DNA from 2 places in the Sinorhizobium sp. genome. Region 2 is predicted to be linked to the other one. Evidence: riboswitches for the same ligand, from Rfam matches in the RefSeq annotation. Region 2 holds a riboswitch; the other holds the start of a gene.
The links. Region 2 has a riboswitch for cobalamin ahead of AC5J09_RS16470 (aromatic ring-hydroxylating oxygenase subunit alpha). Riboswitches for the same ligand answer to the same signal wherever they lie in the genome.

Region 1 (5,374 bases), on a different contig from region 2:
CGTTCGATCACCGCGGCTACGACTTTTCGCAGGTGATCGACCATATGGCCTATGGCACGGAAGGCATCTACGGCATCCCGACCTTCGTCTCCTCGACCTATATTTTCCTTTTCATCCTGTTTGGCGCCTTCCTCGAAAAAGCCGGCATGATCCGGCTCTTCAACGATGTCTCGTTGAGTTTCGTCGGCGACAGGCGCGGCGGACCCGCGAAGGTCGCGATCATTTCTTCGGGCCTGATGGGCACCATTTCGGGTTCCGGCGTCGCGAATGTGGTCACGACCGGGCAGTTCACCATCCCGCTGATGAAAAAGTTCGGCTATCGAGCGGCCTTTGCAGGCGGCGTCGAGGCAACGGCCTCGATGGGCGGGCAGATCATGCCGCCTGTCATGGGCGCGGTCGCCTTCATCATGGCCGAGACGCTCGGCGTCGAATATTACGAGATCGTCAAGGCGGCGGTCATACCGGCGATCCTCTATTTCGCTTCCGCCTTCTGGATGGTCCATCTCGAAGCCGGCAAGTACGGGCTGCTCGGCCTGCCCAAGGACCAGCTGCCTTCGGCCAAGGCGGCAATCCTCGAACAATGGCATCTGATCCTGCCGCTCGCCGCGCTCGTCTGGCTGCTGTTCTCCGGCTATACGCCGCTTTTTGCCGGTACGGTCGGCCTGGCCTTCACCGGCCTTCTGATCCTGGGCAGTTCGCTCGCGCTCGGCCTTCCCGCCGGTGTCATACGCATCATCTTCTGGGTCGGCCTCGGCCTCGTGGCGGCCGCCTTCTTCCAGTTCGGCATCGGCGTGATCGTCGCAGCGCTGGCGCTGCTGATTGCCGCCAACGCCTTGCTGAAAGGCGGCCGGGAGACCCTGGTGATATGTCGCGACGCCCTTGCCGAAGGGGCCAAGACGGCCCTTCCGGTGGCGATCGCCTGCGCGCTCGTCGGCGTGATCATCGGTACGATGACGCTGACCGGAGCGGCCAATACCTTCGGCCAGTTCATCGTCTCAGTCGGAGGCAAAAGCCTGTTTCTGTCGCTGCTTCTGACCATGGTCACCTGCCTCGTGCTCGGCATGGGCATACCGACGATCCCGAACTACATCATCACCTCGTCGATCGCCGGGCCCGCGCTTCTGGAACTCGGGGTACCGCTTATCGTCAGCCACATGTTCGTCTTCTATTTCGGGATTCTTGCCGATCTGACGCCACCGGTGGCGCTTGCCTGCTTCGCGGCAGCACCGATCGCGCGGGAAAGCGGGCTGAAGATCTCGATCCAGGCGATCAAGGTGGCGGCGGCCGGTTTCGTCATCCCGTTCATGGCCGTTTATTCGCCGGCGCTGATGCTGCAGGATGGCGGCGCGATGGCCGCATCGGTGGGCTATCCGGCTGCCGTCGCCTATATCGTCGTCAAGACCGGTCTGGCGATCGCGCTCTGGGGTGCCGCCGTGGTGGGCTTCGCCGCAGTCCGGCTCGGGGTTTTCGAGCGGGTGCTCGCGGCCGCGGCCGCCTTCACGTTGCTGGCGGCGCTGCCGATCACCGATGAAGTCGGCTTTGCACTCTCCGCGCTCTTCGCCTTCGTGATCTGGCGGCGCGCCCGCCAGGCTGGCCGGCAGACGGCGAAACCGGCATGAGCGCGCTTGCCTGCATCATCGGCGGCAAGGCTGTCGCCGTTGCTGCGGGTGTCTTCACCCTCGGCTGGACCCATTCGGTCGAGAAGACCGAATGGCAGGAGCGTTGGGCCGTCACGGCCGAGGGTCTCGTTCTCGAGGAGGCGCGCGTGCAGGGTTCGGGTGCGGGAATGGAGCCGGGAGACAATGCCCGTCGCCAGGGCCGCTGGTGGGTCTGGACGCCCGACCTGCCGCCGCTTCCCGAGCTGGTCCTGGCCGCCTCCGGAGCGACCGTCTCCGGCTGGACGCTTTGCGACGCCGGCGGCTGCCGCGAACTCGCGGCGCAAAGCCGGGAACCAATCGTCCTGCGGCCATGCGATGGCCCAAAGCCATAATGGCCGATGCCGATCTGGCGGCACCGGTTGAAGGCTCATCGGAAAAGTCCGGCGCGCTTATGAAATGTTATTACATAACTTTTTGTTGACGAGCGTAATAACATAACATATTGAACCCCTATGCAGCGGCGTCGCGTTTCACCTTGACCGGAGGCTGCATTCTAAATTAACTGAGCCTGACGGTTCCCCTACCCGTGAGGTGGAGGGGATTAATAGGGAACACGGTGCGGACGACCCAAAAGGGACCAAAACCGTGGCTGCCCCCGCAACTGTAAGCGGATCGTCGTTCATCCTCGTGGCGCCCAGGCGCCAGCCACTGCGCGTTGCGCGGGAAGGCAGATGAGCGATTTCTGTCCGCGAGCCAGGAGACCTGCCGTCAAATCAGATCCAACGTCACGGGCGGGGATGCCCGGAACAGGAGCAAGCCATGACCATCTTTCGCGCCTTGCGGCGCACGCTTTCGTCAGTTTCCCCGAGATCCAGCCGTCACACGTCCGATCGAACCCGATCGGCAGACTGACGATCACGGCCGTATAGCGGCCTCACATTCGGGGACTATTCATGAACAGCTTTTGGAAACGACCGCTCATTGCGGGTCTCATCACCTTTTCCGCAGGCGCAGCGGCTCTTGACCGTCCCGCCTTCGCTGCCGAGACGATCTATCCGTTGACACTCGAGAACTGCGGACGGCAGATCACCTTCGACAAGACGCCGACGCGCACCGTCTCGATCGGCCAGAGCAGCACCGAGATCCTCTATCTGCTCGGCCTTGCGGACAAGGTCGCCGGCACCGCCCTCTGGGTCGGCCCCGTCCTTGAAGGTTACGAGGAGGTCAACGCCAAGGTCGAGCGCCTGGCAGACAACGATCCGAGCTTCGAAAGCGTGCTTGCCAAGAAACCGGACATGGTGGCGGTGCAATTTCAGTGGCAGGTCGGCCCGGAAGGCGTGGTTGCGCGGCCGGAGCAGTTCGAGGAGCTCGGCATTCCGGTCTACACATCGCCTTCGGATTGCACCGGCAAGGAGAATTCGGCGGCGAGCGACGGCGTGCGCCGGCAGGTCTTCACCATGGATCTCGTCTATCGGGAAATTCGCGAGCTGGCGCAGATTTACGATGTTCAGGACAAGGGCGAGAAGGTCGTGGCCGAGCTGAAAAGCCGAGAAGAGGCGGCGCGCGCCAAGGTCGCCTCGGCCGGGGGCAAACTCTCGGCGGTCTTCTGGTTCTCCAGCGCTGCCGATGCCGACCCCTATGTCGCCGGCAGGAACGGCGCACCCGGCTACATCATGGCGGCGCTCGGCATCGAAAACATCATCGACACAGAAGACGAATGGCCGACGGTCGGCTGGGAAACCATCGCCAAGGCCGAGCCGACCATGATCGTTGCCGGTTCCATGGAGCGTCGACGCTACCCGCTCGACAGCCTCGACGCCAAACTCGAATTCCTGAAGACCGATCCCGTGGCGAGCCTCATGCCGGCAGTCGCCAAAGGCTATGTGTTCGACATGGATGCGCAGGCGATGAACCCGACGATCCGCACGATCGAAGGAATCGAAGCGCTGGCGGATGCCATCGCCGAGGCCGGACTTGCGCCCAAGGCTGGGCCGGCTTCCAAGGGTGGGTTCGGCAAGTGAGCCGCGTGCTGACCCTGGCCGGGCGAACGGGGACGGGACGCGTCGGCGCGGCCATCGCCGCGCTCGTGATCCTGTTCGCGGCACTCTGGATGGGCGCTGCGATCGGCGAAACGGCGATCCCGTTCAGGACGGTTGCGCAGACAGTCGCGAATCGGCTGTGGAACGCCGGCTATCCGCTGGCCCCGATCGACGAGGGCATCATCTGGAGCTACCGACTGAGCCGGGCGGTCGTGGCCGCTTCCTGCGGGGCGGCGCTTGCGCTCTCCGGCGCCGTGCTGCAATCGCTGCTGCGCAATCCGCTCGCCGATCCCTATATTCTCGGCATCTCCGCCGGAGCCTCGACGGGGGCGGTCAGCGTCGCCATCCTCGGTGTGGGTGCCGGGATGCTGACGCTGCCGCTCGGCGCCTTCATCGGCGCGCTGGTCGCTTTCGTCCTGGTGAGCCTGCTGGCGGTGAAGGCCGGCCGCGGCACCGCGGCGATCATCCTGGCGGGTGTGGCGGGGTCACAGCTCTTCAACGCACTGACCTCCTTCATCGTCACCAAGGCGGCCACGGCCGAGCAGGCGCGTGGCATCATGTTCTGGCTGCTCGGCAATCTTTCGGGCGTGCGCTGGCCGGATGCCTGGCTCGCCGTGCCGGCGACGCTTCTCGGTCTCGTCGTCTGTCTCTGGCATGCCCGTCCCCTCGACGCGTTTACCTTCGGGTCGGAATCGGCTGCCTCGCTCGGCATCTCGGTCAGGCGAACCTATTTCGCGCTTGTCGGCGTCTCGGCGATGATGACTGCGGTGATGGTATCCATCGTCGGGTCGATCGGTTTCGTCGGCCTCGTCATCCCCCATGCGGCCCGCATGCTCGTCGGCGTCCGCCACGGTGTCCTGCTGCCGGCAGCGGCGCTCATCGGCGCCGTGTTCATGATCCTCGCGGACATACTGTCGCGCGTTCTCATTCCCGGCCAGGTCCTGCCGATCGGCGTGATCACGGCGCTCGTCGGCGCTCCGGCCTTCGCGTTGATACTCGGACAAAGGAGGGACCGCGCATGACGCTTTCGGCGCGCGGGGTTTCATGGTCGGCCGGCGGGGTGGACATCCTGAAGGAGGTCTCCCTCACGGTCGAGACGGGAGAGTTCCTCGGCATCATCGGCCCGAACGGTTCCGGCAAGACGAGCCTGATGTCGCTCATATCGGGCATCCGCAAGCCGAAGAAGGGGGAGGTGCTTCTGGACGGTTCTCCGATCGGGACGCTCGGCCGCCGCACGGTCGCGCAAAGGCTCGCTCTGGTCGAGCAGCAGGCCGAGACCGGCGAGAGGATCACCGCGCGCCAGGCGGTAGAGCTCGGCCGCACACCCTATCTCGGGCCGCTTTCGCCCTGGTCGCCGGAGGACGATGCGATCGTCGAGGCGGCGCTCGAAAACGTGGATATGGCGCATCTTGCCGATCGCCTGTGGCACACGCTCTCCGGCGGCGAGCGGCAAAGGCTGCACATTGCTCGGGCGCTGGCGCAGCAATCGAAGATCCTGCTTCTCGACGAGCCGACCAACCATCTCGACATCGGCCATCAGATCAGCCTGCTCGACCTCGTTCGCCGCCAGGACCTGACGGTGGTCGCAGCGCTCCACGACCTCAACCACGCCGCTATGTTCTGCGATCGGATTGCGGTGATGCAGGCCGGCCGGCTGGTGGCGCTCGGGCCCCCGCGGGAGGTACTGACGGTCGAGCGCATCCGCGCGGTGTTCGGGATCGAGGTCGAGGTCGAGCA
Region 2 (5,374 bases):
GAAGGCCGGAATGCTCGATACCGGGACCGAAACGTCATGCTTGATCGAGCCGCCTTCGGGCTTTTGTGCCGGCGACATGCTTTCGCGCATGTGCCAGAGGGCTCTGCGCTGCGCTTCGTTCTGGGCAATGACGGCGTTCTCGACGAGACCGTCGGAGATGACCGCTTCGAGAAGGTCTTGCACCATCCGCTCCGCGCTTTCGGCGGTATCCGAGGTGGAGATATCGATCAACGCGTACCACGGATGCGTCGTTTCCATCGGATCTCTCACGCCGGCGATGTGCCGGGTGGTGAACTCGATGCCGAGCCGCGGCATCAGTTCGAAGCCCGTCAGGGCCGGCCCGCAGAGGCTCGATGCCCGATCGAAAAGCGCCAGTGCGTCCTCGACGCTTCTGAGGCCGGCAAAAGCCACCTGGTGGCCCCGCGGTTTCGGGAAGAGCTTCAAAACGGCGCCGGTTATGACGCCGAGCGTTCCCTCGGCACCGATGAAAAGATCGCGCAGATCGTAGCCCGTATTGTCCTTCTTGAGGCGTCTGAGCCCGTTCCAGATCTCCCCGGTCGGAAGCACGACCTCCAGCCCCAGGCAAAGCTGGCGCATATTGCCATAGACAAGCACGGCAGTGCCGCCGGCATTGGTCGAAAGATTGCCGCCGATCCTGGCAGAGCCTTCCGAGCCGAGTGACAGGGGAAAAAGCCGGTCGACGTCATCGGCGGCCTTCTGGATATCCGCCAGAATACAACCGGCATCGGCCACGATCACGTTGCCGACCGGGTCGATGTCGCGGATGCGGTTCAGCCGCTCGAGGGAAAGGACCACGTCGGCTCTGCCCTCGCGCGGAATCTGGCTGGCCACATGTCCGGTGTTGCCGCCCTGCGGCACGACTGCCGTTCGGGTCTGGCTCGCAAGCCGCATGACCAGCGAAACTTCCTCGACGGAGCCGGGCCTGAGCACGAGCGGCGTCGTGCCGTGATAGAGCCCGCGGGACTCGACCAGGTAGGGGGCCGTGTCGGCGGGTGCGGTGAGGGCATTGCCGGGCCCGACGATGTCGACGAAGGAGGCGATGAGTTCGGGAGATGGAAGGATGGTGGTCATGGCCCTGCCTCGGATCACGTGGTTGCTTCAAGCGTGCCGGTGGCCATCAGCCCCGCGGCGCGGCCGCGCGCTGCAGCCGGTCGATGATCGCTTCGCCGAGCCCCACGCTCGGGATCGGGCCGAAAGCGATGGTCGCGGCGCCGCTGGCATCCGCCTTTTTCATATAATCGAAAAGATTGGCCGCGGCTTCCCGCAGGCTGCCGCCCGGACTGAGATCCAAGACGATCGCGGCATCGCCTTCACCGGGAAGTGCCTTTCCGCCGAAGCGGATGAGGGCCTCTCCTTTCCGGACCTCATCGGCATCGAGCCGCACAGCGGCACCGGGAGCGTAATGCGAGGCGAGCATGCCGGGCGCCTCGATGACAGCGCCGGCGGTCTCCGGGCGCTCGATGGCGAGACCGGTCAAAGCTTCGATCTCTGCCGCGTCGAGCCCGCCGGGCCTCAGCAGCCGCAGCCTTCCGTTCTCGACCTTGACGATGGTCGATTCCAGGCCGATCGCGGCCGGGCCTGCGTCGAGGATGAGCTTCAGCCTGGAGCCGAGATCCGCCTGCACATGGGCCGCACTGGTGGGACTGATCTTGCCCGAGGTGTTGGCGCTCGGCGCCGCCAACGGCCGTCCGAACCGGGCGATCACCCGACGCGAGAAGCCGTCGGGCATCCGAATTCCGAGCGTATCGAGACCGGCGGATGCGAGCGTGTGCACGGTGCTTTCCCGCCGCTGCGGCAGGATCAGCGTGAGGGGGCCAGGCCAAAAAGCCTCGGCCAGACGTCTCGAAACCGGATCGAAGGTCACATGTGCCTCCGCCATCGCCAGATCGGAGACGTGACAGATCAGCGGATTGAACCGCGGACGCCCCTTCATCTCGTAAATGCGGCTGATCGCATCGGGGGTCGTGGCATCGGCGGCAAGGCCGTATACGGTCTCCGTGGGGATCGCCACGGGTTCCCCGTCCGAAAGCACTGCGCAAGCCGTCTCGATTGCCCGCTCCGGTTCGATGCGCGTGTCGATGATTTCGGCCATGGCGTTCTGATCCTTTCCGTCGCTTCCTTAACGGAGCGATTGCAAAAACAGAACGATTTTCTTGGTCAAAGGCTGCGAATGATCCGCCGCAAGGCTTCGTCGCGTGCGCCGAGCATCAGCACGTTCTTCAGCGCCACCTTCGGATCCTGCGTCCGGAAAATCAGGCCGTTGCCGCGCACGTTGCGGTTGACGACGATCCGCTCTTCGCCGGCATCGGGCTCGATCGCGACGGCGAAATACATGCGCGAATAGCCCGGCTGGATCCGGTCGAAGAAATGGGTCTCGTTCCCGAGGTCGCAGAAGAAGTTCGCGAGATAAAAGGACCAGGTGATCTCATGTCCCTTGGCGAGGCAGGTTTTCGCGGCGGTCACGTGGCAGTAGCCGAGATGCGGACTGTTGGCGAGCGTGCGATGGAAGACCATCTTCGGGAACTGGATCGAGGCATGAAACCCGTTGATTCGGCTGTGGGTCGTCTCGCCCGCCGTCGTCAGCTTCCGCGCCGTCTGCTGCGCAACCTCGGCATAACTGAGATACTGACGCTCGTTCGCCATCCACCGGCGTCTATCGATCCGGCCGGTCCGCAGGAACTCGGTGTGAGCCTTGGCTTTCGCCGGTGCGGCCGGCGCCTTGTCGGCAGCGTCGTAATATCGGAGTTTTGCCATGGGCGTCGTCGCGCCGTCCTGTCCGAAAGCTGGTTGATGGTAGCGAACGTAAATCATCACAGTTAACGAATTGGTTCGTTTGCGGCCGTGCGAGCATCAATCAGACCTTGTGTCGGTGGGCCGTGTCGTAAAATGGCCAGTCGCCTTCGCGCCATGAACGGCGCTGCCGAAAATTCCGCCGGCTGCGCGGAGATTCACCTACTTCCTTGTTTGTTATGGATAATATCCGTCTGCCAATCGTGCCGATTGCGCCGCGAATGGCTGTCGTCTTTCTGGAAGCGGATGTCGTCTATTGGCAGTTGCCGGACCGGCCCTGAGGCTTAGATGAGGACACTCAAGGTGCTGCCTCGAAGGGAAGGCGGAGAATTGGGAAGCCGGTCAAATCCCGGCGCTGCCCCCGCAACGGTGGTGGAGCGAACAGCCACGGCAGAAGGCCACTGGACACAGCGTCCGGGAAGGCGCCGGGCAGGTCCCTTGCGGACAGCTCCAGAGCCCGGAAACCAGCCTTGAAGCAGAAACAGACCGTAGCTGGTTGCGGCGGGCAGCCGGATCGGAGCCAATTGCGTTGCGGGTCCATGCGGCCGGCGCGGGTTCCAGTCCTGCCTCTCCGAAACGGCGGAAAACGAGGATAAGGGCATGGAAATTCAGACCGAAATGCTGCGCAAGCTGAAGACCCGTCGCGATGGCTACAGCCTCGACCGCGCCTTCTACGTCGATCCTGATTATTATCGCCAGGACCTGGAGCAGATCTGGTACAAGGATTGGCTGTTCATCGGCCATGATTGTGAAGTCCCGCGGCCGGGGAACTATTTCACGGTGCAGGTCGGCGATTACCCGGTCGTTATCGTTCGAGACAGACAGGGCGCGGTGCGGGCACTGCACAATTCGTGCCGCCATCGCGGCTCGCGCGTCTGCACGCAGCACAAAGGCTCATCCGCCAAACTCGTCTGTCCCTACCACCAGTGGACCTACGAGCTCGACGGCCGCCTGCTCTTCGCGCGGCAGATGCCCGAGGGCTTCGACCCGGCCGAACACAGTCTTAAGCCGATCCACTGCGAAACCGTCGGCGGTTACATCTTCATCAGCCTTGCCGAACAACCGATGGACTTCCGGCCGTTCCGCGAGACGGTCGCGGCCTATCTCGCGCCGCACCGCCTCGGGGAAACGAAGGTCGCCTTCGAGAGCACGATCGTCGAGAAGGGCAATTGGAAGCTGGTCTGGGAGAACAATCGCGAGTGCTACCACTGCGCCGCCAATCATCCGGAACTCTGCCGTACCTATCCCGAAGCGCCGACCGTCACCGGTGTCCAGGGGGCGATGAACGACCCGGAAATCGGCGCCCATTGGCAGAAATGCGAGGCGGCGGGCCTTCCGAGCGCTTTCAGGATCGCGCCCACCGGCCAGTTCCGCATGACGAGAATGCCGCTGATCAACGGCGCCGAGAGCTATACGATGTCCGGACAGAAGGCCGTACGCAGGCAGCTCTCCGCCGGGCTTGACGCCGATGGCATCGGCACGCTGCTCCTCTTCCATTATCCGACGACCTGGAACCACATTCTGGGCGATCATGCGATCACCTTCCGCGTTCTGCCGCTCGGGCCGGAACTGACACAGGTTACGACCAAATGGCTGGTCAACAAGGATGCGGTGGAGGGCGTCGACTATACGATAGACGAGCTGACGCACGTCTGGACGGAGACCAACGACCAGGACCGGCAGATAGTCGAGGAAAACGCGTTCGGGATCCGCTCGCCGGCCTATGAGCCGGGTCCATATTCGGCCGAACACGAGGGCGGCGTCATGCAGTTCGTCGAGTGGTATTCGAACTTCATGCTGGACCGCCTTCAGGGCGGGGCCACGCAGCTCTCGCGGGTGGCATGACCATGGAAATGCCTCGCTCCTTTCACCATTTCGACGAGCTCGATCCCTGGAGAGACCGTCAGCACATGCTGGAGTGCACGTCGGCCGTAGCCGAAGCCGCCGACGTGATGACTTTCACCTTCCGCTCCGACAAGCCGGCCTGGTTCCGCTACCTGCCCGGGCAGTTCGTGACGCTCGAACTGCCCGTCTCGGCCGAGCCGGTGATGCGCACCTATACGCTGTCATCCTCGCCCTCGCGCCCGCTTTCGGTCGCGGTCACGGTCAAGGCGCAGCCGGGAAGCATCGGCACCCGCTGGATGTTCGACAATCTGAAACCGGGCATGATGCTCAAGGCGTTCGGGCCGCTCGGCGATTTCAGCTTCGTCCGTCATCCCGGTGAAAAGTATCTCTTCATTTCGGCGGGGTCGGGCGTCACGCCGATGATGTCGATGACGCGCTGGATGGCCGACTGCGCACCGGAAACGGATGTCACCTTCATTTCCTGCGCCCGCCGCCCGGACGATCTCCTCTTCAGAACGGAGCTCGAAGTTCTCGCGCGTCAAATGCCGCGGCTCAATCTCGGCTTCCTCGTGGAGGGGCATGAGGCACGGCATGGCTGGCATGGTCTGCGCGGGCGCATCGACGCGGCGAAGCTGCCGATGCTCGCACCGGATTTCATGGAAAGAACCGTTTTCTGCTGCGGGCCCGAGCCGTTCATGGGCAATGTTAGGACGATGCT

Region 1: another riboswitch for cobalamin. It lies ahead of AC5J09_RS11185 (ABC transporter substrate-binding protein); the one in region 2 lies ahead of AC5J09_RS16470 (aromatic ring-hydroxylating oxygenase subunit alpha).

Annotation. Positions count from the first base shown of each region.
Region 1 is NZ_JCACWC010000002.1:1,422,082-1,427,455, forward strand. Features, by position in the region: gene AC5J09_RS11175 (TRAP transporter permease) at 1-1,619, shown strand, start outside; gene AC5J09_RS11180 (DUF1850 domain-containing protein) at 1,616-1,990, shown strand; cobalamin riboswitch at 2,153-2,382, shown strand; gene AC5J09_RS11185 (ABC transporter substrate-binding protein) at 2,552-3,619, shown strand; gene AC5J09_RS11190 (FecCD family ABC transporter permease) at 3,616-4,659, shown strand; gene AC5J09_RS11195 (ABC transporter ATP-binding protein) at 4,656-5,374, shown strand, end outside.
Region 2 is NZ_JCACWC010000003.1:927,974-933,347, forward strand. Features, by position in the region: gene AC5J09_RS16455 (FAD-binding oxidoreductase) at 1-1,092, opposite strand, end outside; gene AC5J09_RS16460 (L-threonylcarbamoyladenylate synthase) at 1,139-2,113, opposite strand; gene AC5J09_RS16465 (DUF6656 family protein) at 2,179-2,775, opposite strand; cobalamin riboswitch at 3,096-3,298, shown strand; gene AC5J09_RS16470 (aromatic ring-hydroxylating oxygenase subunit alpha) at 3,412-4,656, shown strand; gene AC5J09_RS16475 (FAD-binding oxidoreductase) at 4,653-5,374, shown strand, end outside.